Regions from separate parts of the Bacillus sp. 05T21 genome, predicted to be linked through region 2. Evidence: riboswitches for the same ligand, from Rfam matches in the RefSeq annotation. Region 2 holds a riboswitch; the other holds the start of a gene.
The links. Region 2 has a riboswitch for FMN ahead of AC1DKZ_RS05845 (ECF transporter S component). Riboswitches for the same ligand answer to the same signal wherever they lie in the genome.
Positions count from the first base shown of each region.

Region 1: it holds a riboswitch for FMN, as region 2 does, so the genes downstream of both, ribD (bifunctional diaminohydroxyphosphoribosylaminopyrimidine deaminase/5-amino-6-(5-phosphoribosylamino)uracil reductase RibD) here and AC1DKZ_RS05845 (ECF transporter S component) in region 2, are expected to answer to the same signal.

Region 1 covers NZ_JBFTMD010000001.1:432,276-448,861, forward strand. The annotation lists gene AC1DKZ_RS02235 (aldo/keto reductase) at 1-350, shown strand, start outside; gene AC1DKZ_RS02240 (aldo/keto reductase) at 409-1,236, opposite strand; gene AC1DKZ_RS02245 (GrpB family protein) at 1,366-1,890, opposite strand; gene AC1DKZ_RS02250 (YqkE family protein) at 1,959-2,222, opposite strand; gene AC1DKZ_RS02255 (bifunctional metallophosphatase/5'-nucleotidase) at 2,424-4,013, shown strand; gene AC1DKZ_RS02260 (ferritin-like domain-containing protein) at 4,179-4,502, shown strand; gene AC1DKZ_RS02265 (ribbon-helix-helix domain-containing protein) at 4,552-5,028, opposite strand; gene AC1DKZ_RS02270 (alpha/beta fold hydrolase) at 5,160-6,158, shown strand; gene AC1DKZ_RS02275 (Na+/H+ antiporter family protein) at 6,278-7,597, shown strand; gene AC1DKZ_RS02280 (LacI family DNA-binding transcriptional regulator) at 7,623-8,549, opposite strand; gene AC1DKZ_RS02285 (GNAT family N-acetyltransferase) at 8,664-9,140, opposite strand; gene AC1DKZ_RS02290 (alpha/beta hydrolase) at 9,223-10,146, shown strand; gene AC1DKZ_RS02295 (DUF2552 family protein) at 10,157-10,402, opposite strand; gene AC1DKZ_RS02300 (CDGSH iron-sulfur domain-containing protein) at 10,542-10,748, shown strand; FMN riboswitch at 10,939-11,082, shown strand; gene ribD (bifunctional diaminohydroxyphosphoribosylaminopyrimidine deaminase/5-amino-6-(5-phosphoribosylamino)uracil reductase RibD) at 11,392-12,504, shown strand; gene ribE (riboflavin synthase) at 12,486-13,130, shown strand; gene ribBA (bifunctional 3,4-dihydroxy-2-butanone 4-phosphate synthase/GTP cyclohydrolase II) at 13,143-14,354, shown strand; gene ribH (6,7-dimethyl-8-ribityllumazine synthase) at 14,504-14,965, shown strand; gene AC1DKZ_RS02325 (hypothetical protein) at 14,989-15,309, opposite strand; gene bioB (biotin synthase) at 15,491-16,489, opposite strand; gene bioC (malonyl-ACP O-methyltransferase BioC) at 16,491-16,586, opposite strand, start outside.
Region 2 covers NZ_JBFTMD010000002.1:168,950-185,535, reverse strand. The annotation lists gene resE (sensor histidine kinase ResE) at 1-1,182, shown strand, start outside; gene AC1DKZ_RS05860 (cob(I)yrinic acid a,c-diamide adenosyltransferase) at 1,324-1,905, shown strand; gene AC1DKZ_RS05855 (peptidoglycan DD-metalloendopeptidase family protein) at 1,991-2,605, shown strand; gene AC1DKZ_RS05850 (hypothetical protein) at 2,789-3,475, opposite strand; FMN riboswitch at 3,724-3,863, shown strand; gene AC1DKZ_RS05845 (ECF transporter S component) at 4,026-4,604, shown strand; gene AC1DKZ_RS05840 (ferredoxin) at 4,722-4,970, opposite strand; gene AC1DKZ_RS05835 (YpbB family protein) at 5,268-6,329, shown strand; gene AC1DKZ_RS05830 (RecQ family ATP-dependent DNA helicase) at 6,319-7,848, shown strand; gene AC1DKZ_RS05825 (CPBP family intramembrane glutamic endopeptidase) at 7,848-8,411, shown strand; gene AC1DKZ_RS05820 (LysM peptidoglycan-binding domain-containing protein) at 8,434-8,913, shown strand; gene AC1DKZ_RS05815 (metallophosphoesterase) at 8,985-9,761, shown strand; gene AC1DKZ_RS05810 (MerR family transcriptional regulator) at 9,761-10,636, shown strand; gene AC1DKZ_RS05805 (genetic competence negative regulator) at 10,714-11,322, shown strand; gene gudB (NAD-specific glutamate dehydrogenase) at 11,671-12,957, shown strand; gene AC1DKZ_RS05795 (hypothetical protein) at 13,038-13,247, shown strand; gene AC1DKZ_RS05790 (DUF3961 domain-containing protein) at 13,342-13,578, shown strand; gene AC1DKZ_RS05785 (peptidoglycan recognition protein family protein) at 13,658-14,188, shown strand; gene AC1DKZ_RS05780 (YpdA family putative bacillithiol disulfide reductase) at 14,298-15,278, shown strand; gene ansA (asparaginase) at 15,313-16,287, opposite strand; gene AC1DKZ_RS05770 (DUF5359 family protein) at 16,501-16,586, shown strand, end outside.

The sequences.
Region 1 (16,586 bases), on a different contig from region 2:
AGCAAATTAGCGTTATTGCTCGCGGACCACTTGCAAAAGGGATTTTAACTAACAATAATGCAAGAAAGATAGAAAGAGTAAAAGAAAAAGATTACCTCTCTTATTCTTACGATGAGTTATATTCGACACTCGCGAGTGTAAAAGAAATAATCGGAGAAAGCTCTTTAACAGGAACAGCTATTCAATATTGCTTACATAACAAAACTGTTGCAGCTGTTATACCTGGTGCAAGCTCTATTCAACAATTGCAAGAAAATATACAAGCTAGCCAACAGTTATCTTTAACAAAAGAAGAATATGTACAACTTCAAAAGATTGTTAAGTATGATTCATATGCTTTGCATCGCTAAAATATTGATACCGATAAAAGCAAAAGACTGCCCCCCAACACTAGGCGGCAGTCTTTTTTTATAACGTATCATATTTATCAGGATTCGTTCCTACATGTAAATTACGATTTAACGTATTAATTTGATCCATCTCTTCTTCAGTTAATGAGAAATCAAAAATAGTAAAGTTCTCTTTAATACGAGATGGCGTAACAGATTTAGGAATAGTCACAATCCCACTTTGAATATCCCACCTTAATATAACTTGTGCAGGTGACTTTTCATATTTTTTAGAAATAGCCTGAATAATTGGATGCTGGAATACTTCGCCGCCTCTCATTAAAGGACTCCACGCTTCCATCTGAATTTGCTCACCTTGACAGAAATCACGCAATTCAAATTGCGCTAACATTGGATGAAGTTCAACTTGGTTGACCATCGGCTTCACTTTACAATTTGGTAATAACAGTTCTAAATGATGTTTATGAAAATTAGAAACACCAATCGCGCGCACTTTACCTTCTTCATATAGCTTTTCTAAAGCACGGTACGTATCAACATACTTCCCTCTTATCGGCCAATGGATTAAATATAAATCTACATACTCCATTTGTAATTTCTTTAAACTTTTTTCAAACGCCTCGAGCGTCTCCTCGTACCCTTGATCGTCGTTCCAAACTTTTGTTGTAATAAACAAGTCTTCTCTCGGAATTCCTGATTCACGAACCGCTTCTCCGACACCGCTTTCATTTTTATATACAGTTGCTGTATCAATCGAACGGTATCCAACTTCTAACGCTGTTTTTACTGCTTGTTTAACTTCGTCGCCTTCTTTCGCTTTATAAACGCCTAGACCAATCATCGGCATTTTCACGCCATTATGAAGTGTAGTTGTTGGAATATGCACAGTCGTTCTCCCTTTCAATGTTACATTTTTATAAACCACTACTTTATTTCAACAAGATTTATTCAAAATGTCAAAACATACGTACAGTTTACATAATAATTTTATACCCCTTTAGAAAATAACATGAACTCAGTCGTTCACGTTACTTTCTATCCATTTCTTCGCTTTTTCATCAACATTACGTACAAATTCATTTTTTCCTTCTGTATACAACGTGCCATCATATGTATATTTTTCAGCTAGTTCTTTCTTTAAAGTCGCATACGCTTCTGCTTCTTCACAATGAGCCATCATATAATCACGAAATGCTAAATGCCTTACTATCTCAGGATTTCCTTTTTCAAATACGTGTAAGTGATACGAGCGTTTTTCCTCAGTCCCATGAATAAAATAACGACGTCTTGAAATACCATTTTCCCCTTTTACGATGTAACCAAGCTCTTTAAAACGTTCATTCCAATGATCTACTCTGTCGATACTCTCTACTTCCATAATCATATCTATAATTGGTTTAGCTGCCAGTCCTGGCACTGACGTACTTCCAATATGATGGATTTTTACCGTTTCTGGCATCGCCGATTTTAATCTTTCGGCTTCCATTTGGAATTTCTCACTCCAATGATTTTCATACGGAACGACTACAATTTTCCTCATTCTAACTCCCCTTTTCTTACACACTCGTCAAAAAAATGATCAGCGGCATTTCACTGATCATTTTTTTATTATTTAAAGTCTTTCCAAGTAAGGCTACTTTCACTTAACAGTTCTTCAAATGATTTATTCTTTTCACGTTCTTTTTGTTCCTTACGCTTTCTTTCTTGTTCTGCTGCCTCTTTTTTCTCTTCTCTCACTTGCAACTCTTTTTTCTTATTCTTTAATTGTTGCATTAACGAATCGTTCAATTGATCACCTAGTGTAAGTGATTCTTTCTCTGGTTGATTCATTTGAGAGTGTTTTTGTGTTTGTCTTTGCTTCTTTTTCTTCATACTATTCACCTTTTACTTTTTTCTCCATTATAGAGGATACATGGCGAAATCGACAATAAAAAAGGTTCCCTAATCTATTATTTATCTTTTGTAAATATGTTAATTTTTCGAAAAAACTAAATTTTTATATAGATATAATCCTAGTAATCTATTAAAATTATGTCGTATGATGTCAGATTATAAAAAAAGGAGAAATTAATTATGTGGAAAAAAATTATTCCTGCTGTTGCTGTTTTAAGTACTATTACTTTTTCAAGCGTATTCGCCGCTCCTCCATCTCAGACTCCTGCCGAACAAAACCGATACATAGACGTACAAATGCTTGGTATTAATGATTTACATGGTCAACTAGATACTGTAAAAAAAGTTAACAATAAAGAAGCTGGTGGCGCTGATTATTTAGCTACTTATTTAAAAGAACGCAAAAAACAAAACCCTAATACACTTCTCGTACATGCCGGTGATATTGTCGGAGCCAGCCCACCAGTTTCCGCATTATTACAAGACGAACCAACAATTGAATTTTTAAATGACTTAAAGTTTGATGTTGGTACAATCGGAAACCATGAATTTGATGAAGGTATCGATGAAATGAAACGCCTCATTTACGGTGGATATCACGAAAAAACAGGGAATTTCAAAGGAGCAAACTTCCCTTATGTCGCTGCAAACTTCTATAATAAATCAACTGGCCGCTTATTTTTACCACCATTCACTGTAAAAATGGTTGACGGAGTTCCTGTAGGGTTCATTGGAGTTGTTACAACGGATACACCAAATGTCGTTATGCCTACTATGCTTAAAAATGTAGAAATCACTGATGAAGTAGAGGCTATTAATAAATCCACACAACAATTAAAGCGTCTCGGCGTTAAATCTATCGTAGTCCTTGCACATGTCGGCGGAACAACTGATGAGTCTGGTGTAACAAATGGAGACCTCACTCGAATTGCAAATGAAACAGATCCAGAAGTTGATGTTATTTTCGGCGGACATAGTCATACGTACGTAAATGGTACTGTAAATAATAAACTTATCGTGCAGGCGAACTCTTACGGGATGGCTTTCTCTGATGTAGATGTAACGATTGATAGAAAAACAAAAGATATTGTGAAGAAAAAAGCTGAAGTTATTACAACGTACCATGAAGGTGTAGAGCCTGATAAACAAGTAAAACAAAAGTTAGATCAATATAAAGAAAAAATCGCACCTCTTGTAAATGAAGTAGTCGGAAAATCTACAGCACCTATCGACCGTAAACAAAACGATGCTGGTGAATCTACACTTGGAAATTTAGTTGCGGATGCCCAGCGCCAAACTATGCAAACACAAATCGCTCTTATGAATCCTGGTGGAATTCGTAATGATCTAGACGCTGGAGATATTACATGGGGCGAATTATACGGCATTCAGCCTTTCGGAAACCAATTAATTAAAGTAGATCTAACAGGTCAAGATATTCGTGATATATTAAATCAACAATGGCAAAAAGGAGCAACGAGAATGCTTCAAATTTCAGGTATTCAATACACTTGGGATGCAAATAAACCAAATAACGAAAAGGTTACGAATATCCGTTTAACAAATGGTGAAGAATTAGTTCCCTCTAAAACGTATAGCGTAGTTGCAAATGCTTTCCTAGCTTCTGGCGGTGATGGATTCGTATCCTTTAAAAATGGAAAAAATGCTGAAACTGGTCCAAACGATTTTGAAGCATTAGTCGATTATGTAAAACAAGTGAAAGAACCAATTCAGCCGATTATTGATGGACGTATTCAAAAAAACAATTAAATACTATTCAAACTAGTGCGTGACACTCGAAAGAAGAAGCTCCTTTTATATGCAAGGAGCTTCTTCTTTTAGAGTCATACGTATTGTCATTCTTCTAGTGCAGTAAAGGATACGCACATAGCCCCTTGTTTCTTCGTAGTATATAGAAAACTATAATGGGAAGATTTGTATGTATTTTCATCAAACAATGACGATACATTGTATCGACAAAACGACAAACACATTCGTAGTATTGAGAAAGCAATTAACGGAGAATATAGCGCCATTCATTTTTATGCTAGATTAGCTACTTTAGCTCCAGACATAAATGAACGAAATCAAACCCTTGAAATTCGGCAAGATGAGCAACGAACAGTTGATTTTCACTTAGAAATTGCAGACGAAACGACAAATCAACAAGTGAAAGAAACATTTCGGCGCGCAGCAGCTGATGAACAAAATCATGCCGTTTGGTTCCTATATTACTTTTCGAAACAAAACAAAAAATGAAATAAAAGAAAGGATACACGCTCTTATATGGAACATAGTATCCTTTCTTTTATTTCTCTGGATACGTTTCATGATTAACATCATACCGTTGCAAAAATTCCTGTAGTGCTTCTTCTACAATTTTAGACTTTTGAATCCCTTTTGATTCCGATATAACATCTAGTCTTGCTAATACTTCTATATTAATCGAAAAGGTTCGTTTCTTTTTCTCTGTGCTCTTACTTATAATTTGAACACTTACTTCTTCTCTTTTTCTTAGCAATTCATAAATGCTTTGTAATTGTTCATAAATTAGTAATTGATAGTCTGTTTTTGCATATTGAAGGGCAGTAGCTTCTTGGATTTGCAAATGACGTGGCTCTTCACCATCACCTATAAAGATACGTTTTTTCTGCTCTCCATCATATTCATATCCAATCACCCTTAATTTCTTTGATAATGTATATGGGCTCATTTCAAGCCGTTTCGCTATAATAGCGATTGATTCGCGTCTATTTAAAGAATCAATAATTTCTCCAATCGTCACATTCTCCCTCCTCTCTTAATCGCCTAAACTTGAAATCAAACCAGTATGTTATGATACAATGATTTTCTAGTAGTATATGCAAAAGAAAGAGCCTGTGCGATTCATACCATTTAAGAAAAGGAGGTTTACATATGCTTTTTCGTAGCCATACCCCTCAGTTTTACAACGAAAAGAAGCAACTAATCCCTAACAGTATCGCTACGATAGAAAGCGTTATGATTAATGACCGGAAACAATCTCTCCTTATACGCGGCCAAAACGTGGAACAGCCTATTTTATTATGCTGTCACGGCGGTCCTGGTATGGCACAAATCGGCTTTATTCGCCATTTTCAAAAAGAGTTAGAAAAGCACTTTATCGTTATTAATTGGGATCAGCGAGGGGCAGGTAAATCCTTTTTATGGCGGGACATCCAAACAAATCTTACGATTGATCAATTTTTTTCAGATGCAAAAAAGGTTATTCAATATCTTCTCAAACGCTTTAATAAGCAAAAACTATTTCTCGCTGGTCATTCTTGGGGAAGTATTATCGGACTACAAATCGCTAATCAATGTCCCGAATATATAGAAGCATACATCGGCATCGGTCAAATCGTACATATGAAGCAAAATGAAGAATTACTATATCAACATTTAATTAGCTCTGCCAAAAAACATGACCATAAAAAGGCATTAGCTTCTCTTTTAAAATTAGGGAAACCACCCTTTTTAGATACGAGACGCCTCATTATTCAAAGAAAGTGGCTTGGTACATTCGGAGGAGCAATCCAAAATGGATCTTCCTTTTCTTTCATACGAAAAGGCTTCTTTTCTCCTGAATATACGCTATTAGATTGGTTCAAATTTCTCGCAGGAAATTTAAAATCCGGAGTTTTATGGGAAGAGATGCTGACAATCGATTTCTTTTCATCTATTTCAAGTTTATCTGTTCCTGTTTATTTTTGTTCTGGTCGCTATGATTATCAAACTCCTTATGCACTCGTTCAACAATATTGCGATATCATTCAAGCTCCTATTAAAAAGATGATTTGGTTTCCAAACTCGGCACATTCTCCAGATTTAGAAGAGCCTGAGTTATTCGCTAAATCTTTACAATCAATTAAACAAGAACTATCTTTTCAACATTAATAACAAAAGGCGCTTTTACATTTCATAGAAAACATTTTATAATGATATGTCGCAAGTATATGTCACTACAAACACTTGCTTGCCTTAACAGAATAAAAATTAGGGAGATTACATTTATTATGAACGCTGTACTCATCGCAGTAGCAGTCATGCTACTGCTTAGTTTGTTACGTGTCCAAGTCATTGTCGCCATTATCGTTGGAGCTTTAACAGGCGGACTTATCGGCGGACTCGGTATTTCAGAAACAATTAGTACTTTTACAGCCGGTCTTGGGAACAGTGCTCCTATCGCATTAAGCTACGCAATGCTCGGTGGATTTGCTATTTCCCTTTCAAAAACAGGACTTCCTGATGCAATGATCCAATCAGCTTTAAAATGGATCGGCAACGAACAAGACACGAAAAAACAAGTCTATTCTAAAATACTTATATTATTTATCATTTTAACAATGGCTTGCTTCTCACAAAATATTATCCCTGTTCATATCGCCTTCATCCCAATCTTAATTCCAGCACTTTTAAAAGTATTAAATGAGCTGAGGGTGGATCGTAGGCTTGTAACATGTCTTATTACATTTGGGTTAATTACCCCTTACATGTGGGTTCCAGCAGGGTTCGGAAAAATTTATCATGACGTATTGCAAACAAATGCTGCGCAAAGCGGTCTTACATTTGATGTCGCACTTATTCCAAAAGCGATGACTATTCCAGCAATCGGTATGATTATCGGATTATGTGTAGCGGTTTTCATTACATACCGAAAACCACGTACATATGAAACAGAACAAATTCATTCTGCACAGAATGAAATCGTTCCCTATACGAAAAGAAGCATTACTTTGGGTTTATTATCAATACTCGCTACATTAACTGTGCAATTAGCAACAGAATCAATGATTTTTGGTGCTTTAGCAGGTATTATCGTCTTATCAGTTAGCGGTAGCCTCCCTCTTAAAGAAGCCGATGCTATTTTAACGAGTGGAATGCGTATGATGTCCTTTATCGGATTTGTTATGATTTCTGCCGCTGGATTTGGCGCTGTTCTTCGAAAAACTGGACATGTTGAATCTCTTGTGCAAACGAGTGCACATATAATCGGAAATAATAAACCGCTTGCTGCATTTCTTATGCTCATTATTGGACTTCTCGTTACGATGGGAATTGGCTCTTCCTTTTCAACCATCCCAATCTTAACAACAATTTTCGTACCATTATGCGTCCAGCTCGGATTTAGTCCCATGGCTACAATCGCAATTATCGGTACAGCTGGTGCACTTGGTGATGCAGGTTCTCCAGCATCTGATAGTACACTTGGACCAACGTCCGGTTTAAATGCTGATGGTCAGCACCATCATATATGGGATACATGTGTCCCAACATTTCTACACTATAATATACCGTTACTTATATTCGGCTTTATTGCCGCAATTACACTATAAAAGGTGCGTTTTAAAAACGCACCTTTTACTTTGTTGTTTCTCTCTCAATGCACCTAAATTCTGTTTCCACTTCTTCTTGTCGCACTTGTTTCTTCTTTATTTTTCCTATTAACTGTTGAAAAGCTATTTCCCCATTTTCTTCGATATAACTTCCAATCGTCGTTAATGATGGACTTATCCATTCACCCTCTACACTCCCGTTAAATCCAATGATTTGTAACTTACCTGGTATATGAATATTAAGAGTTTTCGCCGCCCTGATTAGCTCAATAGCGACCTTATCACTTGAAGCTACAACCCCATCTATGTATGGATGCTTTTGTAACCATTCAAGAAACTGTTGATTCGTATACCCTTGTACAATTTCCTCTCGATAAGAAAGTCCTTCTTTCCAAGCAGTATCTAAAAATCCTGCCACATGCTCTTCCATTTCTTCACTCTCTACTCCCTCACCGATATAAGCAAGAAACTGGCAGCCTTTCTCTTTTAATAAAGAAACAGCTTTCTGCCCACTTTCATAATAACTAGTCAGAGATTGTCGTTCTTCAAGCACAGCGAAAGGAAGTGAGATTTCTCCTATACTTCGAAAAACAGATTTCGTCATTATAACGCCTGCAATGTTATTTTGCTCCAACATATCTATGTATCTATTCTTATTTTCTATATTACAAACTATTACTTGATACCCTTCTTTATATGCTATTTCCTCAACGAAACGGAGCAAAGTGATGTATGATGGATTATGCAAATTATCTACAAGTAATGCAATCATCGTTGAAGGCTGTTTAAATAAAGGCTTTGCTGTAGCATTCGGTCTATATTGTAACTCTTCAATTGCTTTTTTTACTTGTTTCACCGTATCTTCATGGACATATCCTTTTTCGTTAATGACTCTTGAAACGGTTGCGACTGAAACACCGGCCAATTTTGCAACATCACGTATAGTTGCCACATCGTCACCCCTTAATATGGTAATAGATTACAATTATAAACTAAACCAAAATATAACATTCGTCAAGGTTATTGTTTTAAATTTCTGAAAATTGTTACATGACTTCCACTTTGCTTACAAATTATACTCCAGCTGAATTTCATGTGAAATTGCGATATTATCATAACCAATAAATGGAATTTCTTTCTTTATTTTTCGTGCTTCCTTTACCGCATCAATATATAAGTTCGTCATCATGAAGTTACGTTTTTGATAAAAACGAAGTGCGTTCATATTATCATTCGTCGTAATAAGCCACACTTTTTTACATTCGTTCTCTTTTGCCACTCGCAATACACAATCCACCAGTTTTGTACCAATCCCCTTCCCTTCCTCAAAACTATTTAACGATACAATTTCACACATGTTTTCTATCACTTTATATGTTACAATTCCTACTATCCTGTTATTTCTAAGTGCAATAAAACCAGGTAATTCTTCTAATTGATGTACTCTGTCTCGCGAGACCATCATTGAGCTTCCCCAGTTTTCACACATAAAATCCTGAATTGCTTCTTTCATTTCTGGTGTGATTTTTTGTATATGAACCATACACGATTTCTCCCCTTTTCACATCATTGTGATACAATGTTAGTGTATCACATGTAGAGGTATTTGGAGGATGAGGTAAAGTATGAAACGTTTTTTTACAGCATTGTTTACTATACTAGGCGCACTAACTGCGATTGGGATTTTCTTTACAAATAAAGTTATGTACTTGAAGAAAAAAACAGAGGAAGAAGTTTTAGAACGCGAAACGAAAAAGCATTTTCATTTGGACGATTTTAAGGCTATTCAAAAAGAAGAGGTTCACATCCCTTCTCAATTCGGATACGAACTTCACGGATATTACATGCCAGCTGGTCATTCCAATAAATTTATGATTTTTTGCCACGGTGTGACTGTAAATAAAATGAATTCCGTTAAATATGCAAACTTATTTTTAAATAGAGGATATAACGTATTTATTTATGATCATCGCCGTCATGGTAAAACCGGTGGTAAAACAACAAGTTATGGCTATTATGAAAAACATGATTTAAAGTCAGTAGTTGACTGGCTAAAAGATCGTTTCGGAACGAATATTACACTCGGAATTCATGGTGAATCTATGGGTGCTGCAACTCTTCTTCAATATGCAGGACTTGTAGAAGATGGTGCTGATTTTTATATTGCTGATTGTCCTTTCTCTGATTTTTATGGACAGTTACAACATCGTTTGAAAGTTGAGTTTCATTTGCCAAAATGGCCTTTATTACCTTTAGCAAATGCCTTTTTAAAAGTTCGTGATGGCTATACAATTCGTGAAGTTTCACCAATTGATTGTATAAAAAATATTAACAATCCGGTTCTCTTTATTCATAGTAAAGATGATGACTATATTTTATCTGATATGACGAAATCACTTTATGAAGCGAAAGAAAATAATAAACAGCTTTATATTGCAGAACATGGTGCACACGCTTGCTCTTATAATGAAAATAAAGAAGAGTACGAAGATGCCATCGATCAATTTTTAAACACATATGTAAAAGAAACAAAAAACAGGCTTGCATAAGCCTGTTTTTTTACTGCGCTAAAACGTCTGTAACTTGTTCCATATTTTCAGAAATCCACTTTACTGCCTCGTCTAGCGTTGGGAATTCCGTCGTTTGAAAAGTTACCTCATCTTGAAGTAACCAAACATCTTTCGGTTCTTGTCCTACACCTGCGATTGACCAATGAAGTAAACTATATGGATGATTATCATTCAAAAATGATGCCCATGTGCGCTCATTTGCAATATTTTGTAGTGTGTGTAATTTTTTATCCATCTTTCGTCACCTTACTCTAGTCAGTTATAAAAACTATTATAACACTCTCTTCTCTCTCAAACAAAGTGCTCTTTTTATATTGTCAAGTACTCTCCCTAATTATATGATGAGAGTAAGCGTTTGGAAAGGAGGGATAACGTTGGCAAAAGTACAAATTAAAGTGAATGATAATGGCTCTTTTCGCGTTACAGGGGACGTGGAATTAGTTGACTCACAAGGGAATGTATTCCCAGCAAAACCGGCATTTTCTTTATGTCGTTGTGGTTTATCAAAAAACATGCCTTATTGCGATGCTTCGCATAAAGGAAAATTCGAGTCTGTTGTTAGAGCACCAGAGGCAGAGTAATTTTGGACGTAACATGCACATTTTTTTGTGCATGTTTTTTCTTTTGATCAAAGCCTATACAGCCCTTCCCCTTTCAACATTTCTATTACTTTCGTCCCCATTCAAATCGGCATATATTTTCACACAATTCTTCACATTCGAATATTTTCCACTTTGCTTTTTTCTTTTTTGTGCTATAATGTGAGCAAACAACATCCTTCGGGGTCGGGTGAAATTCCCAACCGGCGGTGATGAAGCGATAGCTTCTAAGTCCGTGACCCGTTTTCAACGCGAAAACGGTGGATCTAGTGAAACTCTAGGGCCGACAGTATAGTCTGGATGGGAGAAGGATATGTTTTCTAGTAATTTTATATAGCGAATACACTTTTATTTCAGTATGCATATTTTTAAAGATTCATTTTGACTCTTTATATATGTTTTATTTTGTATACTTATGTTTCTATACTGAAATAAAAAGATACGACTAGCGTTGAAAGAATTTGATATTTTGCTAGGTTTTTTCCTTATGCCAAAATATCAGTCATCGTTAGGTTTCTTTCCTATACTTTCGTATTCGAACTATATTTCTAGAAATCACGTCTCCCAAACCCCAAGGATATAAAATCCTTGGGGTTTTTTGATTTTTTCAGGAGAGGTGAAGAGAATGACAGATCAAGAATATATGAGGATTGCCTTGCAGTTAGCACAAGGTACATCCGGACAGACAAGTCCAAATCCTATGGTTGGTGCTGTTGTTGTAAAAGATGGAAACATCATAGGAATGGGAGCTCACTTGCGTGCTGGTGAAGAACATGCCGAAGTTCATGCACTTCATATGGCTGGTGAAAAAGCAAAAGGTGCTACTGTTTATGTAACACTTGAACCGTGTAGCCATTTTGGAAAAACACCACCTTGCTGTGAATTACTCATTAAAAAGGGAGTTCAGCGTATTGTAATTGCCACTCTTGATTGCAATCCACTCGTTTCTGGTAATGGAAAAAGGAGATTAGAAGAAGCTGGAATCGAGGTAACTACTGGTGTTCTTGAAGCGGAAGCAACTTTATTAAATCGATACTTTTTTCACTATATGAAAACGAAACGTCCCTTTGTAACAATAAAAACAGCAATGAGCTTAGATGGAAAAACAGCAACTGTAACCGGTGAAAGTAAGTGGATTACAGGCGAAGAAGCACGCGCTGACGTTCACCAATATCGTCATATACATGATGCTATTCTAGTCGGTGTGAATACAGTTCTAACTGATAATCCACACTTAACAACACGAATTTCAAACGGAGGTAAACATCCTATACGCGTTATTTTAGATACCCACTTACGAACGCCGCCATCTTCTCATGTCATAACAGATGGCTTAACTCCGACATGGATTATTGTCGGTAAGGATGTAAACAAAGAGAAAATAGCGTCTTATGAATCTAACAATATAGCTGTATTCCAAATGAAAACACAGCAAATTGAAATACAAGATGTCCTATCCCTGCTCGGTGAGAAACAAATTCTTTCTCTGTTCGTTGAAGGTGGTCAAACGGTGCATGCAAACTTCTTAAAAACAAATAGTTTTAATGAAATCGTGACCTATATAAGCCCGAAATTAATTGGTGGAAAAGATGCACCCACCTTATTTGGTGGAGCTGGTTTTTCGAAGTTACAAGATGCACTTTCCTTAACAATTCAAGAGATGAAACAAATCGGTAATGATATAAAAATTGTTGCAACCTTAAAAAGCGAGGTGACGGAATGTTTACAGGAATCGTAGAAGAGTTAGGAACGATATCAAGCATGACTCAAAGTGGTGAAGCAATGAAGCTAACTATTAGCGCAAAGCAAATTTTATCGGATGTCAAATTAGGTGATAGTATCGCAGTTAACGGCATTTGCTTAACAGTAACTACTTTTACGACTACTTCATTCACTGTCGACGCAATGCCTGAAACAATGAAAGCAACATCACTTCGTATGCTAAAGCCAAGTGCCAAAGTGAATTTAGAACGGGCGATGGCTGCAAACGGACGATTCGGTGGACATTTCGTCACCGGACATATCGATGGCATCGGTACGATTTTAACTAAAAAACAACATTACAATGCCATCTATTACAAAATAGCAATTTCTGATGAATTACTACGCTATTGTTTGCATAAAGGATCCGTTGCTGTTGATGGCACTAGCTTAACAATATTTGATATAGACGAATCTTCAATTACAATTTCACTCATCCCCCACACAGTAAGCGAGTCTATAATCGGAGAAAAAAAAGCCGGGGACATCGTAAACATTGAGTGTGACATGATTGGAAAATATATTGAACGCTTTATCTCAAAGCCCGCAAAAAGAACTGGTTCAATGACCGAAAGCTTTTTACAAGAAAACGGATTTCTATAAGGAGGAAGCACAATGTTTCATCGTATTGAAGAAGCTCTAGAAGATTTAAAACAAGGAAAAGTTGTTATCGTATGTGATGATGAAAACCGAGAAAATGAAGGCGATTTTATTGCTTTAGCAGAGTACATTACACCAGAAACGATTAATTTTATGATTACACACGGTCGTGGTCTCGTTTGTGTACCCATTACGGAGGAGTACGCAGAACGTCTACAGTTAGAACCAATGGTATCTCATAATACAGATTCACATCACACTGCGTTTACAGTGAGCATTGATCATGTTTCTACAACAACAGGGATTAGTGCTCATGAACGTGCAACTACGATACAAGAATTGTTAAACCCTGCATCAAAAGGCTCTGATTTCAATCGCCCTGGACATATCTTTCCATTAATTGCGAAAGAAGGCGGTGTACTGCGCCGTGCTGGTCATACAGAAGCCGCTGTCGATTTAGCCAAACTTTGCGGAGCAGAACCAGCTGGAGTCATTTGCGAAATTATAAATGAGGACGGTACGATGGCACGTGTACCTGATTTACTAGAGTGCGCAAAACAATTTGATATAAAAATGATTACAATAGAAGATTTAATTGCTTATCGCCGCCATCACGAAACACTTGTGACAAGAGAAGTGGAAATTACATTACCTACAGATTTCGGTACTTTCCATGCAATTGGCTATTCTAACTCATTAGATATGAAAGAACATATCGCGCTCGTAAAAGGTGATATTTCAACAGGCGAACCTGTACTTGTACGCGTTCATTCAGAATGCTTAACAGGAGATGTATTTGGTTCGTGCCGCTGTGATTGCGGACCACAGCTACATGCTGCACTTGCTCAAATTGAGCGTGAAGGAAAAGGTGTTCTTCTCTATATGAGACAAGAAGGACGAGGCATTGGCCTTCTGAATAAGCTTCGCGCTTATAAGTTACAAGAAGAAGGGTTAGATACTGTAGAAGCAAATGAAAAACTTGGGTTCCCAGCTGATCTTCGTGATTACGGTATTGGCGCTCAAATTTTAAAAGATTTAGGCTTACAAAGTTTACGATTATTAACGAATAATCCACGAAAAATTGCTGGCTTACAAGGTTACGATTTAGAAGTAACCGAGCGTGTACCGTTGCAAATGCCAACAAAAGAAGAAAATAAAACGTATTTACAAACGAAAGCAAGCAAATTAGGACATTTACTAAACTTATCCCGCATTAACGGGCAGTAAAACTCCCACCTCAAAATTCGGCTGGAGCAAAGAAGTTAGGTGGGAGATCAACTGCCCGTAAAGGCCCGATTGGTTCAACTAATAATCAGCGGGGGATGAATCCCCCCACTGATTATAGTTTCACTTTATAATTAAAGGAGAGATACATTATGGTATTCGAAGGTCATTTAGTTGGTACAGGATTAAAAGTTGGGGTTGTTGTTGGACGTTTTAATGAGTTTATTACAAGTAAGTTACTTGGCGGAGCTTTAGATGGATTAAAGCGTCACGGTGTAGAAGAGAATGATATTGATGTTGCATGGGTTCCTGGTGCATTTGAAATTCCTTTAATCGCTAAAAAGATGGCGAATAGCGGAAAATATGATGCTGTTATTACATTAGGTACAGTAATTCGCGGTGCTACAACACATTACGATTACGTTTGTAATGAAGTAGCAAAAGGTGTTGCGTCTTTATCACTACAAACGGACATTCCAGTTATTTTCGGTGTATTAACGACAGAAACAATTGAACAAGCGATTGAACGTGCAGGTACAAAAGCTGGTAATAAAGGATATGAATCGGCAGTTGCTGCGATCGAAATGGCTCATTTATCAAAACAATGGGCTTAAAAAAGAGGCTACGGCCTCTTTTTTTATTTTCTCACCTTTTTTCGTACATCTTCTATTAATTCATCCATCGTTTTTCCTTCTGTTTTTATACGAAGAGCTTGTGCTGTTCTCCACACATTTTCTCTCTTTTCCGCTTCTTCTATAATAGAAATTTCCTTCCTCACTTCTTTTAAATCTTTTCCTTCTGTTTCAAGCCCAAAATGTTCAGCTTTCGTTCGAAAATGCTGTTCAATTCTTTGTTGCATTTCTTTTTGTTCAGGATTTTCAGCCGCCTTAACTGCATCAGCACTTATCGCTTTTATTAAAATCAGACAGGTCATAATAGTTAATATGTATTTGTACATGTAAAATCCTCCAACCCGATATAAATTACATTTTTACTATGTACAATTAGGGCTTGGAAAATTCGTCCACAAAATTATTTTTCTCGTCCAAAAGTGACTACTATCAAGCGTTAATGGACTTTTATTACATTTTATTTACAAAAAAAAGCAACCCCTTTAAAGAGTTTGCTTTTCATCTATCTTATAGTGCACATTCTTCAATCTCAAATCCTAAATCTTCAATCATACCCCAGTCCGCAGTCGGCTCTTGTCCAGCTGTTGTTAAATAGTCCCCGACAAAGATAGAGTTTGCTGCAAATAAACCAAGTGGCTGTACAGAACGTAAATTAAGTTCTCGACCACCTGAAATACGAATTTCTTTTGTTGGATTTACAAAACGCATCATCGCCAGCACTTTTAAACATTCTACAGGTGTTAATTCTTTTTGTCCTTCAAGCGGAGTACCCTTTACAGCAACAAGGAAATTACATGGAATAGAATCCGCATCTAAACGTTGTAATTCAAATGCAATTTCAGCGCGCTGTTCAATCGTTTCTCCCATTCCGAAAATTGCTCCAGAGCATGGAGAAATACCGGCTTGCTTCGCTTTTTGGACTGTATCAACACGATCGTCATACGTATGCGTTGAACAAATGCTATCATAATTGTTGGCATGCGTATTTAAATTGTGATTATAACGATGCACACCAGCTTCTGCTAACTGACCTGCTTGATCTTCATTTAAAAATCCTAAACAACAGCAAATTTTTAAATCTGTCGTTTCACGAATTTCCTTAACTGCTCCAATAACGTGATTTACTTCTTTATTCGTCGGACGACGACCAGATGCAACAATACAATATGTACCTGCTTTACGACGAATTGCTTCGTGCGCTCCTTCAACAATTTTCTCTTGTGTTAACCATGCATACTTATCAATCGGTGCTTCTGAAATAATAGACTGTGAACAATACCCGCAATCTTCAGGACATAATCCAGATTTCGTATTTATAATCATGTTCAACTTTACTTTCTTACCAAAATGATGATGGCGAATGATGTAAGCTGCATTCATAATTTCTAAAACCTCTGTATCATCAGCTTCTAATATTGCAATTGCATCTTCTTTCGTAATCATTTTCTCTTCTACTACGTCGTATGCAAGTTTTTTCCAATCCCTTTTTGTTTGTACTTGTTTCATTTCATCTCTTCCCCTCTTTTGTTATATACGTAAATAAAGCATGATATGTTGCTACTATCCCTTCTTTTTCCGTGAAGTCTCTTTCGTATATACGAAG
Region 2 (16,586 bases):
ACGGCACCGCTTCGTAAAATGCGTGAGGTTGCATTTGAGGTAGCGCGCGGGAAATTTGATACGAAAGCCCCTATGGTGTCGCAGGACGAAATTGGTGAGCTTGCAACTGCTTTAAATCAAATGGGGAAACAGTTGAAGTTTAATATGAATGCCCTGCAGCAAGAAAAAGAGCAGTTAGCTAGCATTTTGAGTAGTATGGCAGATGGTGTTATTACGTTAAATCAAGAAGGTGAAGTCGTTGTTATCAACCCACCGGCAGAAAACTTCTTACAAGTTTGGCAAGAAGAAAAAGAAGTAGAGTTAATTAAAAAACTGCCTTCTGAACTTGTTGAACTATTCCATCTCGTTGTAGAAAGTGAGCAACAACAAGTTGTTGAAATTAATTTGCAAAAAGGTAACTACGTAGTTCTTATGACACCGCTTTACAATCAAACAAAAATTCGTGGAGCTGTAGCAGTATTGCGAGATATGACGGAGGAGCGTCGTCTTGAGAAAATGCGTCAAGACTTTATTGCGAATGTATCACATGAACTTCGTACACCGATGGTAATGCTTCAAGGATATAGTGAAGCAATTTTAGATGATATTGTGCAAACGAAAGAAGAAATTAATGAGTTTGTTCAAATTATTTATGATGAATCTGTTCGTTTAGGTAAACTTGTAAATGAGTTATTAGATTTAGCCCGTATGGAAAGTGGACATGTAGAGTTACATATAGGTGAAGTAGATATTCATCCATTTGTCGAAAAAATTGGCCGTAAATTCCAGGGGATTGCAAAGGATAAAGAAGTCCAATTAACAGTGGATTTCCAAAGTCCAATTGCACAATATCCGTTTGATGCAGACCGTATGGAACAGGTACTGACGAATTTAATTGATAATGCAATCCGTCATACAAATGCAGGTGGACATGTTACACTTGTAATTAATACGAAAAATAGTGGCCTTACTTTCGAAGTGCAAGATTCAGGTGTTGGTATTCCAGAAGAAGATATTCCGTTCTTGTTCGATCGATTCTATAAAGCTGATAAAGCGAGAACTCGCGGGAAAAAAATTGGAACAGGACTCGGGCTTGCGATTGCTAAAAATATTGTTCAAGGTCATGAAGGGAAGATTTTTGTATCAAGTGTCGTTGGAGAAGGAACTACATTCTCTGTATATTTACCAAATCGTATAATTTAGATATATATGTTTTTAAAAAGTTGATCATGAATAAAAGCTTTACTGTTTTTTATTTTTTTGTAAGTGCAATTAAATAAAGAATGGTAGAGTTTTTTTCTTTAATAATCAGAATGAAAATAAAAAGAGAGGTGTCATAATGAAATGAAACTTTATACAAAAACAGGTGATAAAGGGGAAACGAGTGTCATAGGTGGCCGAGTGGATAAAGATCATATACGTGTAGAAGCTTATGGAACAATTGATGAGGCGAATTCTCATATCGGATATGCCATGTCTAAATTACAAGAGGAATGTTTTCGTAACATTTATAACGAACTTGAAAATATTCAACATGAACTATTTGATTGTGGAGGGGATTTAGCAATAGTAGAGAAGAAAATCCCTTATAAAGTAACGATAGAGATGGTCGAGTATTTAGAGAGTCGAATTGATTCGTATACAGAAGGAGCGCCGCCTTTAGAGCGTTTTATTTTACCAGGCGGTAGCGAGATATCGGCTGCACTACACATTGCACGTACAGTTATAAGAAGAGCAGAACGTTGTATAGTGTCATTGCAAAAAGAAGGAGAAACCAATGAAATTGTTCTAAAGTATGTAAATAGGTTATCTGATTATTTATTTGCGCTTGCTAGAGTAATAAATGCGCGTTTACAAGTGAAAGATGTGGAATATAACCGCAGTGCACTTGTTTTTCGTAATAAAGAAGAGAAGGAAGTGGAGTAATACACTTTCTTTTTTTTGTATACTTTTTTCTGTAATATCCCACAATAGAGAAGGTATGACGGTTATTAGAAAACGGAGGATGTATATGAAAGCGTTAAAATGTGGCGTGGTGATATTGAGTGTATTATTTTTATCTCAATTACATGTTTACGCTGAAGGGAATCAGTGGATATGGCCTGTTGATGGGCAGATAAGTGATTATTTTGGGACAAGACATGGGAAACACTATGGTATTGATATAGCTGCGCCAATTGGAACGCCTGTTGCAGCTATTCAAAATGGTAAGGTGACAAAGTCTTATTTTTCAAGTAGTTATGGAAATGTTGTGTTTATTAAACATGGAGAATATGAGGCTGTTTATGCGCATTTAAATAAGAGATATGTAGTTCAAGGTGATAACATTTCAAAAGGAGAGCTAATTGGAGAGGTAGGGAATACAGGAGAATCGCGAGGAGCGCATTTACATTTAGAAGTGCATCAAGGGAGATGGACGATGGAGAAAAGGAATGCGATGAATCCGTTGCTTGTTTTAAATGAACAAAAAAATCAAGTTGTGTCATCATCACTATATATTGTACAAAAAGGTGATACTTTAGTGGGTATTGCCCGGAAATTTAGTATGACAGTTGAGGAAATTAAAGTGAGGAATGGATTGCGACAAGAGCAAATCTATCCGAACCAACAACTATACGTCAAGTAAAGGCAACGTCCCAAAAGCATAACTTTTGAATAAATTTATTTTCTTCTTATTTAAGATTGCGATAGTAAATGAAATTATATCGACATTTCGACAAGAAATGTCGACTAATAATAAAATGCGACAGTAAGAGCAACCTATCCTTAACGAAAAACCGTCCCAAAAGATCTTTTGGGACGGCTTCTTTTACCAAAAAATAAAGACACATATAAATCCAGTAATAGCTAAGTAGCTATATAAGTAAAAGACTTTTGTTCTTGTTTTTTCTTTTGTCCGAAATAGTACGATAGTTGGTTCGATTAGACCAATTGTAAGACAAAGTAAACCAAGAAGCATAAAGCCAATTGAAAGAGAATACAGGGCGATTTGTGGTGCTTGAAATGGAATCATCCATTTTAATAAAAATGCAATAAGTGCAGTGTAACAAATGCTACCGATGTATTTATTCAATGGTGTATCAGAACGGAAGCCAGGAAGTTTCTTGGAAAACGGACGGGAAACAACTTCCGTTTGTAAAGATGTATGTTCTTCAATTATTTTTTGAGCTTCTTTTCCTTTTTGGAAAAGGGATAAAATCCAGTTTCGCTCACCTTGGAAAATAAATTGAGAAGTTGTTAAATAGTGATCAACTTTTACCTTATTCCAACTCTTCCATGGATGACGCTCACACAATTTTAATTTACTTTCTGTTTTTTTATCATACTGATAAATACTTATGCCATCTTGGTCAAAAGTAGCGTAGTATGTCTCTCTTGAGAATGTGCCTAGATCAATTGGACAGTAGAAAAGTAATTCTTTTTTCAAATAAAAGTATTCTTTTCTTAAGTTCTTTTTCATTGCTTCTCGAATAGAGTGTCTTTTATCTTTCTTCATGACATTTCCTCCATAACTCAGAAAATGTTCTTATCTTAACAATTCAACATCTTATCACTTTTGACGACATATGACTAGGGGGATTCATAGGAGAAATACCGAATTATAAAAAATATGGGTTGTATTGTAAAATATAGTGATCGTTTCTTTAATTATATAAAATTAATAACTTATTTTTAGTAAGTTACATTTTTTTTGTTCACAATACGATCATGTTGTTGTATAATGAAGTGGAAAATAGAATATCGGTCTATCTTCGGGGCAGGGTGAAAATCCCGACCGGCGGTGATGAACAGTTAATAATTTCGTTCTAAGCCCGCGAGCCGTTAAGGCAGGATTTGGTGTGATTCCAAAGCCGACAGTACAGTCTGGATGGGAGAAGATGGAGGTTCAAGCGTTCAAAAAAGATAAGTATTTGAACGTCTGTTTGATGTGCCTTAAAATTCTCCCTTTGTGTAAATCACAAAGGGTTTTTTCGTTCTATGAAAAATAGGCATAGCAGAACCTTTCCACTTTCCATGAGAAGATCGATGGAAAAGGAGAGAGAAAGATGAAACAAAAAAACAGTGTAGTGCAGATGGTGAGTGTAGCGATGCTAAGTAGTATTGCGTATTTACTAATGATGTTGGATTTTCCATTCCCAGGGCTTCCGCCATTTTTAAAAATTGATTTTAGTGATGTGCCAGCTTTAATTGCGGCAATAATTTTTAGTCCAATTGCAGGTGTAATTGTAGAAGCGATAAAAAATATTTTGCATTACGGAATTCAAGGAAGTTTAACGGGAGTACCAGTAGGAGAAGTAGCAAACTTTATAGCGGGATGTTTATTTATTGGTCCAGCAGCATTCTTATTCCGAAAGTATCGCACAGTAAAAAGTTTAACGACAGGATTAATGTTAGGTACAATTACTATGACAGTTATTATGAGTGTGTTAAACTACTTTATTATTTTACCAGCGTACACTTGGTTTTTAAATTCACCAGCTATGTCTAGTGATATTATGCGACAAACTATTGTAACGGCGATATTACCGTTTAATGTAATTAAAGGAATTGTTGTAACAATTGTATTTGTAGCATTATTTTCACGCTTGAAAGTATGGGTATTTGCAAAAATGAAAAATGCTTAAAAATATTAAACCATTGGCAGCGTAACTGCTAATGGTTTTTTTGTTAGTGAGAATGAAAAAGAGTGCAAAAAATCCCCCTCATACTTATGAGGGGGATTTTTTGAAGTTAATAAAAGACTATTCGAATTTTAAAGAGTCGCCATCAAATGATTCGTCAGCAACTTTAATTGAGTCAGTTGGACAACCTTCGAATGCATCCATCATATCTTCAATTAATACATCTGGAATTTCAACGATACCTTGGTTATCGTCTAATGTTACAAATGCAATGCCTTCATCATCATAGTCATAAATGTCTGGTGCAGCAGCACCACAAGCACCGCATGCAATACAAGTATCTTTGTCAACGATTGTATATTTTGCCATATTTTTTCCCTCCTGATAATATGTATGTGAAAAGTTCGCCAAAAAATTATAATCTTATTGTAAAACGGTTTTTAAAACTTTTCAACATAAAATTATAATGATAATGCTTATCAATTAGAGTGTCAACTTATTTTTGAAGTATTTCATAAGATTTTCAAAATACTTAAATGTTATTTCGTTTGATACAATAGAATATATAAAAGCATGTAGTGTGAATATGATAAGTTGAATGAATAGCAGTTAATGTGCAATCGTATTGAAAAAGGAATGAAGTTAGACTGAGAGGTGGAAGCGGTAATGCAGCTACAATATACTTTATTATATTGTTTAAAACAATTGAATGGTGAAAGAACCGTTTCTTCAATTTATTATTTACTAAAAGGAAAGAGATCGTCGCAAACATTACAAGATGGGAATATGTTTCAAATTTCTTTTTTGTTTGGGATTTATAAGTCATTAAATAGAGCTGATTATGATCAAGAAGTTGCAAAGTTGTTACAAACGGATTTAGTTCAAGGTATACATGATAATACATATGTGTTAACGACTGCTGGTAACGTGCAATTAAACAAATGGGAAGGTGACTTTGCCTTTCCCACATATTTAAATGGTTTACACTATGGTGAAATAGGTGAAACGTTTTGGAAGAGATTATCATTGATCGTTCAAACCATTTCGAATTTACAACAGGCGAATACGAAATTTATTCCAATTCAACAGGATACAGAAATAATGATGTGGGTGAAACGTTTTCTCACTGGAATACCGTATATGAGAAGTGAATTGGCTAAAAGATTATGGAAGGAAATGCATACTCTTTTACAAAAAAATAATCCAGTAGAGGCGACGATCGTAATATATCGGTTAACTGGGTATAAACGTATTGGGTGTACTTTACAACAATTAGCGGAAATTACGAAACAAGATATATTTCGAGTGTATTTTTTATTTTGGGGTACAATTCATTTCCTTATTCAAGAAGTTCGCAATAAAGAAAACGAGTTTCCATTATTAGCTGAAATTATATCGTATCCAAATGAGAAAGCTGATTTATTTAGTTTATCAACGAAAAAAACATATAATCTTTGGAGACAAGGACGCTCTTTAGAAGAAATAGCAACAATTCGGAATTTGAAGGTTGCCACGATAGAAGACCATTTTGTAGAAATTGCTTTACGAGAAAAAGAATTTTCTATTGAAATGTTTATGGAAAAAGAAAAAATGGAAAAAGTAACAAAAGTAATTGAGGCATTACAAACACGTAAATTGCGTGTGTTGAAGCAAGCGGTTGGAGAGGAAATCTCTTATTTTGAAGTACGTCTTGTATTGGCACGGATGGAGGGTATAAATGAAGCTTGAGGAATATTTATATAAGTGGTTTGGATATTCTGAATTTCGTCCGGGGCAAAAAGGAGTTATTACGGACTTATTGGAAGGAAAAGATGTTGTAGCAATGCTTCCGACTGGAAGGGGAAAGTCAATGTGTTATCAACTTCCGGGGCTTCTGCAAGAGGGTACGGTGCTTGTTGTATCACCATTATTATCTTTAATGGAAGACCAAGTTACGCAATTAAAGTATGTCGTGAAAAATCGAGTTATTGCATTGAATAGTTTTCGGACGTTAATTGAAAAAAGAGAAGCAATGAAAAAGCTATCTTTTTATAAATTTGTTTTCGTATCACCAGAGATGTTGCAGTCGGAACTTCTAATAAGAGAATTGAAAAAAATTCATATTTCATTATTTGTCGTAGATGAAGCGCATTGTATTTCACAATGGGGCTATGATTTTCGGCCAGATTATAAAAAATTAGATAAAGTAATTGAGAGTATCGGATCTCCGACAGTACTAGCATTAACAGCAACTGCGACAAAGGATGTACTGCGAGATATAGCGGAAAGTTTAAATCTAAAAAATATTGCTGAGCATGTGTACTCAATTGATCGTCCAAATATTGCGATGGAAGTGCAATTTGTGGAAACAATAGAAGAAAAAAAAGAGGCGCTTTTTGAGCATGTAATGTATTTGCAAGGGCCTGGTATTGTTTATTGTTCAAGTAGGGCCTGGACAGAGCGTTTAACCGAGTATTTAAGAGGAAAAGGAATTACAGGTGTAGCTTTTTATCATGGTGGTATGGAACATGAAGAGCGTATGTTAATTCAACAACAGTTTATGAATGACCAGTTGCAAATTGTAATATGTACAAGTGCTTTTGGGATGGGGGTAAATAAGGCGAATACAAGATATATTATTCATTTTCAATATCCGACAAATGTAGCTTCCTATTTACAAGAAATTGGAAGAGCGGGAAGAGATGGAGAATTGAGTATAGCCATTTTATTATGTAGTCCATTGGATCACGATTTGCCAATTTCAATCATTGAAGATGAATTACCAAGTAAATCGCAAATACAATTTTTATTTTCGTTACTACAAGAAAGAATGTTTCAAACGAAAGTATTACCATTAGAAGATGTAGAAGAAATTTGTTATAATGCAGCAAGATTTAATGAACAGTATTGGCGCTTTACACGTTATCATCTCGAACATCTTGGAATCATACAACAGCGAACTCTCATGCTAGAGAGCTTGTCAGATGAAATAATGCACAGATTAATAGCGGAAGTGGAAGTGAGAATACGTAATAAATATAGTGAGCTAGAAAATATGAAGTCATGGATACAAGTTCAAGGATGTAGACGTGAATATTTATTACAACAATTCGGTTATAGAAAAGAAAAAGAGATAGAAAACTGTTGTGATTACTGTGGTATTACAAAAACGGATTATAAAAAAAGACGAGCGCAACAGTTAGTTTTCGACTATAATTGGGAAACAGAGTTACAAAAGCTTTTCGGCCTAGGAAAGATGGAGGAATGATGAACATTCAAAGGCATAATGTTGAAGATATGAGTCCGAGAGAAATAAGACTGAATCTCTACATAACACAACTAATCATTATTGGTATCGGTTGTTTACTAGCATATATATTATTTCAAGATAAAAGAGAAGTTTACAGTTTATGGAAATGGGAACCGGTTTCTATACTTTTAATAGGTAGCTTGTTAGCGATTTGTATTGTGTTATTAGATTATGTTGCAATGCGAGTGTTTCCAGAATCTTGGTTTGATGATGGTGGCATTAACGATAGAATGTTTCAAGGGATTTCTGTCATGCATTTACTCGTTATCACGTTTATTATTGGTTTTGCGGAAGAGTTTTTATTTAGAGGGGTAGTGCAGACTCATTTCGGAATTGTAATAGCGAGTTTAATTTTTGCTGTGTTACATATTCGGTATATAACGAAGCCTTTTTTGTTTTGTTTCGTCTGCTTTATTAGTTTTGTTTTTGGTTATGTATTCGAGTGGACAGGAAATTTGTTTATAACAATCTTTGCACACTTTCTTGTTGATTTTATAATGGGGCTCCAATTAAGAAAATAAATGGAAGGTGGTGGTGAACAACATGAGAAAACGAATTCCTGATTTTGAAGAGGAGTTAGAAGTTGAGCAAGTGGAAGAAGATGAAAGTTTACCGCCGCGTAGTGAAATTCATAGAAATAAAGAGAACAAACCAAAGTTTAAAATGAATCACATTTTCGTCCGAGTGTTAACATTTTTGTTCATATTGTTACCTATTAGTATCCTATGGTATACGGATAAATATATACAGGTAAAAAGTGATAGTAATAATGCTGAGAAAAGTGCGTTTGAAGTAATTTTCTTTGATTCCGCTAAGACTGAATCAAAGAAGCAGTCTGAGAAAGTAGCAACTCATGTTGTGAAAGATGGAGAAACTTTAGAAAGTATAGCGAAGCAATATTTCTCAGATGAAGATGGGATAGAAATAATAAAAAAGTATAATGATTTACAAGAAGACGAAGTGAAGGTAGGACAAGAATTGAAAATTCCTATAAAAGATAAGTCCACGAAGTATGAGAGCTAGCTAAATGAGTGATATATAGCTCCACATAAAATTAAGGACTATACTTTACGAGGAGGGAGAGTAAAAAATATATGTCATGGATTATATTATTATGTACTCTCATATGCATTGGTTTTGTATGTCTTCTTGGAATGTATAAAGAAGCGATGCGTAATACAGTGTTGGAACATACTTTAGTATTCGAAGAATTTCCGGAAAGTTTTCAAAAAGTTAAAGTTTTTTTTATTTCGGATATTCATAGAAGGATCATTTCTAGCTCGCTAATTGAACGAGTGAAAGGAAAAGCAGATATCGTAATTATTGGCGGTGATTTAGCTGAAAAAGGAGTACCTTTATCGCAAATCTCTTTAAATATTCAAAAGTTAAGAGAAATAGCCCCTGTATATTTTGTATGGGGAAATAATGACTATGAAATTGAATATCACGAATTAGATGCTTTATTAATAGAAAATAATGTGAAGGTATTAGATAATACAAGAGTTGTATTTGAGTCTGAATTAGGAGAGAAAATTTGCTTACTCGGTATCGATGATGTTGGATTAGAACGAGATCGTTTAGATTTAGCGTTGTCTGATTGTAAAGAAGAAGGTTTTCGCATTTTAATTAGTCACAACCCAGATATAATAAAGAAAATGTCTGGTAATGAACAAATTTCGCTCGTATTAAGTGGACATACACATGGAGGCCAGATTCGGTTGCTTCCATCTGAAAAGTATTTAAAGGGTGGCGTATATAAGCATTCTAATACGACTCTCTTTGTTAGCAATGGGTATGGAACAACATTGTTCCCTCTTCGTTTTCGGGCACCTTCCCAAACACATATCATTACGTTATGCGGAGGGAAATAATGCCGAATTCAAATGGAAAATATAATATAAAAGCTGTCTCAAATATACTCGGAATTCAACCGAGTACACTTCGCGCATGGGAAAGACGCTATCATATTATTGCCCCAAAGAGAAATCGTGCGGGGCATCGTTTATATACAGAAGAGCATATTCATATTTTGAAATGGTTAATGAACAAAGTTTCTGAGGGGATGATGATTGGACAAGCAGTTCAGTTATTAGAAGGGAATCGGTTGCAGAACAACGTTCAAAAAGAAAAAATTACTGATACAGAAGTTGTTTTAGTGGACGATATACTACAAGCTTTGTTAGAATTTGATGAAATTACAATTTCTGCATTATTAAACGAGGTTTTTAGTATATATTCAACGGAAAAGGTTGTTGCAAGCATCATTCTTCAAGTGGCAAACAAGTTGTTAACTTTAAAAAGTAATAATGAGATTACAATGTCGCAATTCAAATATGTTGTATCATTCTTACAAACACGTTTAGGAATGATCTATCATAATGCGTCGGTGTATTCTTCCGTTAACAAAGTTTTCGTCTTAGAAAATAATATATTAAAAGGATTTATTTTCGCGACGTATTTACGACTAAAAGGATATCAAACAATGTATATGGGGACAAGTTTAGATGAAGAAGGTATTTTACTAGCTATTGAACAATTACAACCTAAATATTTGTTTATATCTTTTGATGATGAACGAGAACTTGAAGAGGCAGTAGAATTTATTGACTTGTTACAAGAAAAAAATGAAAACATCTCTGGTGGTTTTATAGGAAGAAAAGGTATTGGAGATCAATTAAATCTTCAAAATATCCTAATTGGTAACACGAAAGAAGAATGGGATGGATGGTTAAAGATGTCGGAATAGTCGTTCGAAAAGAACCATCTATTTTCTATTTCATATAATAAAAATTAGATGCAATGGTTACGTAGGGAGGGTATGAGATGAGACTGGAACGTTTAAATTATAATAAGATTAAAATTTTCCTAACATTTGATGATTTATCTGAACGAGGATTAACGAAAGAAGATTTGTGGAGAAATGCACCGAAAGTACAGCAACTATTCCGTGATATGATGCAAGAAGCAAATACAGAATTAGGGTTTGAAGCGGATGGACCGATTGCTGTTGAAGTATTTTCTCTACAAGCTCAAGGTATGGTTGTAATTGTAACAAAAGAAAATCACGAAGTGGACACAGAAGATGAGTTCCGTGACGAGTTTATTGAAATGCAAGTGACTCTTGATGAAAGTGAACATATACTTTACGAGTTTGCTACATTAGATGATGTAATCAATTTGTCAAATCGCTTATATAACCTTGGTGTAACTGATGGGAAGTTGTATACGTGGGATGATCGTTTTTATCTTTGGATAGAAGAAGAAGAGCAATTTCAATTATTGAAGGCGGATTTTATAGCTATTTTAGCGGAGTACGGTAATCCGTCAACAGCAACAATTTACCGCGTAATGGAATATGGTAAAGAATTAATGGATTCTCAAGCGATTGAACAAATATACAATTACTTTGTGAAAAAACAAAACCTCAGCTAATGTAACGTAGCTTGAGGTTTTATTTTTATTCAGCTGAAAATCTAAAATCTATAAAACGAAGTGTAGGTAACAAGACTAGCCGATCTGTATGTTAAAATGTAATCAGTATTTCTTGATGAAATAATTGTTTTATCGAATGTATTTTGATGAAAATAAAAAATATTTAAATATTTAAGTATTTTACTTTTCTAAAAGCAATAAAAGGACTATAATAATAGTGAAAACGCTTGCAATACAAAATAGTTTGTATATATTTGTTAGCGTTTTCTATTGCATTCCAAATTTAACGGTGTATACTAGGCAATGAAGGTTTACTAAACAAGTGAAATTACAGGGGGTTTACTTACTATGGTAGCCGAAAAGGGAACTCAAACGAAAACACAACAACAAGGGGAACAACATTTTGAATTGTTAAATTCAACACAAATTGTAATTAATGAAGCATTAGAAAAATTGGGTTATCCAAACGAAGTATATGAATTATTGAAAGAACCAATTCGTATGATGACAGTGAAAATTCCAGTTCGTATGGATGACGGGACTGTTAAAATATTTACAGGATATCGTGCACAACATAATGATGCTGTTGGTCCAACGAAAGGTGGAATTCGCTTCCATCCAAACGTAACAGAAAATGAAGTGAAAGCACTTTCTATTTGGATGAGTTTAAAATGTGGTATTGTTGATTTACCATATGGTGGAGGTAAAGGTGGAATCATTTGTGACCCACGTGAGATGTCTTTCCGTGAATTAGAAAGATTAAGCCGCGGTTATGTACGAGCAATTAGCCAAATTGTTGGTCCGACAAAAGATATTCCGGCTCCAGATGTATTTACAAACTCACAAATTATGGCATGGATGATGGATGAGTATAGCCGTATCGATGAATTTAATTCACCAGGATTTATTACAGGTAAACCACTTGTATTAGGTGGATCACACGGACGTGAAACAGCGACTGCAAAAGGTGTAACAATTTGTATTCGTGAAGCTGCGAAAAAACGTGACATTGATATTAAAGGTGCACGCGTTGTTGTTCAAGGATTTGGTAATGCGGGTAGCTTCTTAGCTAAATTTATGCATGATGCAGGCGCGAAAGTAATTGCAATTTCAGATGCTTACGGTGCACTACATGATCCGAATGGATTAGATATTGACTACTTACTAGATCGTCGCGATAGCTTCGGTACTGTAACAAAACTATTTAATAATACAATTTCAAATACAGAACTGTTAGAACTTGATTGCGACATTTTAGTTCCTGCTGCAATTGAGAACCAAATTACAGGAGAAAATGCTGATAAGATTAAAGCGAAAATTGTGGTTGAAGCTGCAAATGGTCCAACTACATTAGAAGCAACAAAAATCTTAACAGATCGTGGTATCTTACTTGTTCCAGACGTATTAGCAAGTGCTGGTGGCGTTACGGTATCTTACTTTGAGTGGGTACAAAATAACCAAGGTTACTACTGGACTGAGGAAGAAGTAGAACAACGTTTAGAAAAAGTAATGGTAAAATCATTCGATTCAATTTATGAAACATCACAAGTTCGTAAAGTGAACATGCGCTTAGCTGCATACATGATTGGTGTTCGTAAAATGGCTGAGGCTAGTCGCTTCAGAGGTTGGGTATAATATATAATGTTTTGAGAAAACGTGATTTCCTTTCGAGGGAATCGCGTTTTTTTGTTGAAGTATTAAATGAGGTGTTGTATATGGGGAATGAAATAATGGAACGAGTAGACCAATTAGAAGAAAAGGTTAAGGTGTTAGAGGGTGAACTTGCAAGAGCTAAGAGAGCCCGAAAAACAAGTGTCGTTAGGGTGTTCGGCGAAGGATTATTGTTTTTAATATTTGGTGCAGTTGTAGTTGGACCAATTATCGCGTTTATATTCACAATTATTACTTGGTTTGGTGAAAAATAGAATAAAAAATAAAAAAGAACGCTTGTTCTGCACGAACAAACGTGCTATACTTTCCTTAGATAAGCAAAACGGAAATGATTTTAAGGAGAGATAAATGATGAAAATGACAGTAGACCAAAGATTTATGATGCCAGCAGATGTTGTAGAACGAGTGGAAGTATTACGAAACAAACAAAGCAAGCGTGGCACATTATTACAATCGGTAAATAAATTTTTCGGTTTAGATACGAAAGAAGATTGTATTTGGTTTTACGGTTTTTATGGAGTGGCTGTAAGTATTGTATTATTTATGGTATTCACATCAAATATTTTCGATGTTCTCTTCGCATAAGAAATATGCCATAAGGACACTGCCACCGAATACATATATAAGGAAGTAAGGTAATTTTTTAGAGCGGGAGTTGGTAGTAATGGCGATGTTCCCTATAGAGCGTAACTATATTGGGTATGGAAATTCACGACCAGGAATTCCTCTTTCAAAAGTAAGATTTATTGTAAGTCATGACACGGGGAACCCTGGTAGCAATGCGATAGGAAATCGGGATTACTTTAATGAAATACAACCGAAAGCTTCAGCGCATACATTTATTGATGATAAAACAATATTAGAAATTGTCCCTATAAATGAAGTTGCGTACCATGTTCGATACAATGTGCCAACGGATAATGAGTTATTCGGTTATGATGCGAATAAGGCTGCAATTGGGGTTGAACTCTGCTATGGTGGCGACGTAAACTTTTGGGAGGCGTATACTCGTTTTACGTGGTATCACGCTTATTTATGTCAAAATTTCGGTTTAAATCCTAAAAAGGCTATTGTGTCACACAAAACGTTGGATCCTACTCGGAAAATCGATCCTGAGAATGTATTAGGGCAACAAGGAATTAAATTTCAGCAGTTTTTAGCAGATGTCTATCGGATGTATGTTTCGTTTAGATGACAAATATATGAAAAATGAATACAATAAAGATAGATGCCTACTGCTGTAAGTAGGTTTTTTCTTGTTTATATAAATAGAGCAGAGGTAGAAGACTAGGAGTGAACTAAGTATGCAAAAAGAAACAGTTATTATTATCGGAGGCGGTCCATGCGGATTAGCAGCGGCGATTTCGTTGCAAAAAGTGGGGTTAAATCCGTTAGTAATCGAAAAAGGAAACATTGTAAATGCAATTTATAATTATCCAACTCATCAAACATTTTTCTCCTCTAGTGAAAAATTAGAAATTGGTGAAGTTGCTTTTATTACAGAAAATCGTAAGCCATTTCGTAATCAGGCGCTTGCGTATTATCGTGAAGTAGTAAAGCGTAAATCTATACGTGTAAATGCATTTGAACGAGTGGAACAAGTTCAAAAAGATGGTGATGTTTTTAAAGTTGAAACGACGAAGCGTGACGGAAACAAAGAAATATATGTTGCGAAATACATTGTTGTCGCAACTGGATATTATGATAATCCGAATTATATGAATGTACCTGGTGAGAAACTTGAGAAAGTAGCTCATTATTTCAAAGAAGGACACCCTTATTTTGATCGAGATGTCGTTGTAATAGGTGGTAAAAATTCAAGTATAGATGCAGCGTTAGAGCTTGTTAAATCGGGTGCACGTGTAACAGTTCTATACCGTGGTGGGGAATACTCGCCAAGTATTAAGCCGTGGATTTTGCCGGAATTTGAGGCGTTAGTACGAAATGGGACAATTCAAATGCATTTCCATGCGCATGTAAAAGAAATTACTGAGCATACGTTGACGTATACAGTAGATGGTGAGGCAAATACAATTCAAAACGATTTTGTATTTGCTATGACGGGTTACCATCCAGACCACAGCTTCTTAACAAAAATGGGAGTTCGGATTGATGAAGAAACAGGGCGCCCGATTTATATAGAGGGTAGTATGGAAACAAACGCTGAAAATATTTTTATTGCAGGTGTAATTGCTGCGGGGAATAACGCAAATGAAATATTTATCGAGAACGGTAGATTCCATGGAGATGCGATTGCGCAAACCATTGCATCAAGAGAAGAATAAAAAGAAGCTGTCGAAATCTTCGACAGCTTTTTTTTTAATCGTGCATAAACATATGTTGGATTGTTTCGTGAGAGTTTGTGTTTTCTAGTGCGACTAGTAATTTAATTCGCGCCTTTTGAGCGTTTAAACCGTAGGTGAAAACAATGCCCATATCTTTTAATTGTTTTCCGCCACCTTCATAAGAGTATACGTCTTGAACGATACCGTTAAAGCAGCGTGAAACTAATACAATTGGAATGCCTTTTTCTATTAATCGCCCTAGACTAGGAAGTGTTCTTGGAGGTAAATTACCTTGTCCAAGTGCTTCAATAACAATTCCGTCTACTGGTAGTGTTTCGATTGCTGATAATAATGTATCATCCATACCTGCGTATGCTTTTAGAACGACAACGTTTTTAGAAATCTGTCGTACTGTGCATGTTTCGTGATGCACTAAAGCATGATGGAAAACAACACCACGTTTTGTTACCATGCCAATTGGTCCGTACTGTGGACTTTGGAAGGTCGCGACATTACTTGTGTGCGTTTTTGTTACATTTGTAGCACAATGTATTTCGTCATTTAATACGACTAGAACGCCTTTTTCAGCAGCTTCATTACTACTAGCAACTTTTACAGCTGATAAGAAATTATATAGACCATCGGCACCTAATTCATTACTAGAACGCATTGCCCCTGTCACAACGATTGGGATAGTTGCTTGAACTGTTAAATCAAGAAAATAAGCTGTCTCTTCTAATGTATCGGTACCATGCGTGATGACTACGCCGTGAATATCGTCTTGTTTTACTCTTTCGTCAATGATGACTTGCAATTGTAGCATTTCGCTAGGAGTCATGTGAGGAGATGGAAGATGGAACACATCTTCGACAATTAAATCAACATCGCCTTCTAAATCAGGAATAAATTTTAAAAGAGGATTCTTTTTACCTGGTTGTACGACCCCAGTTTCTTTATCTTCCTCCATTGCAATTGTTCCACCTGTGTGTAAAACTAGGATTCTTTTCAATGCTTATACCCCTTTCAAGTTGAAAAATACATTTAGAACATAACATGTTTTGAGTAAATTCGACAATGAAAATGTATAAAAGTATGCTTAGAAAATGACAATAAAATAAATTACTTTAAGTGTGCTCCGGTAAGTGGTTATTAGGTTAGGTTTTGTTTATCGAAATTTATGAGAGTAGATGTGTAAGTGTAGAGAGGGAAGGAGTGAGTTTTTTTGAAAAAAGTGGAGAAAATTATAATTCGTATATTACTGATTCAATTTATTTTTCTTTCTGTCGTCCAACTGCTTTTTATACATAA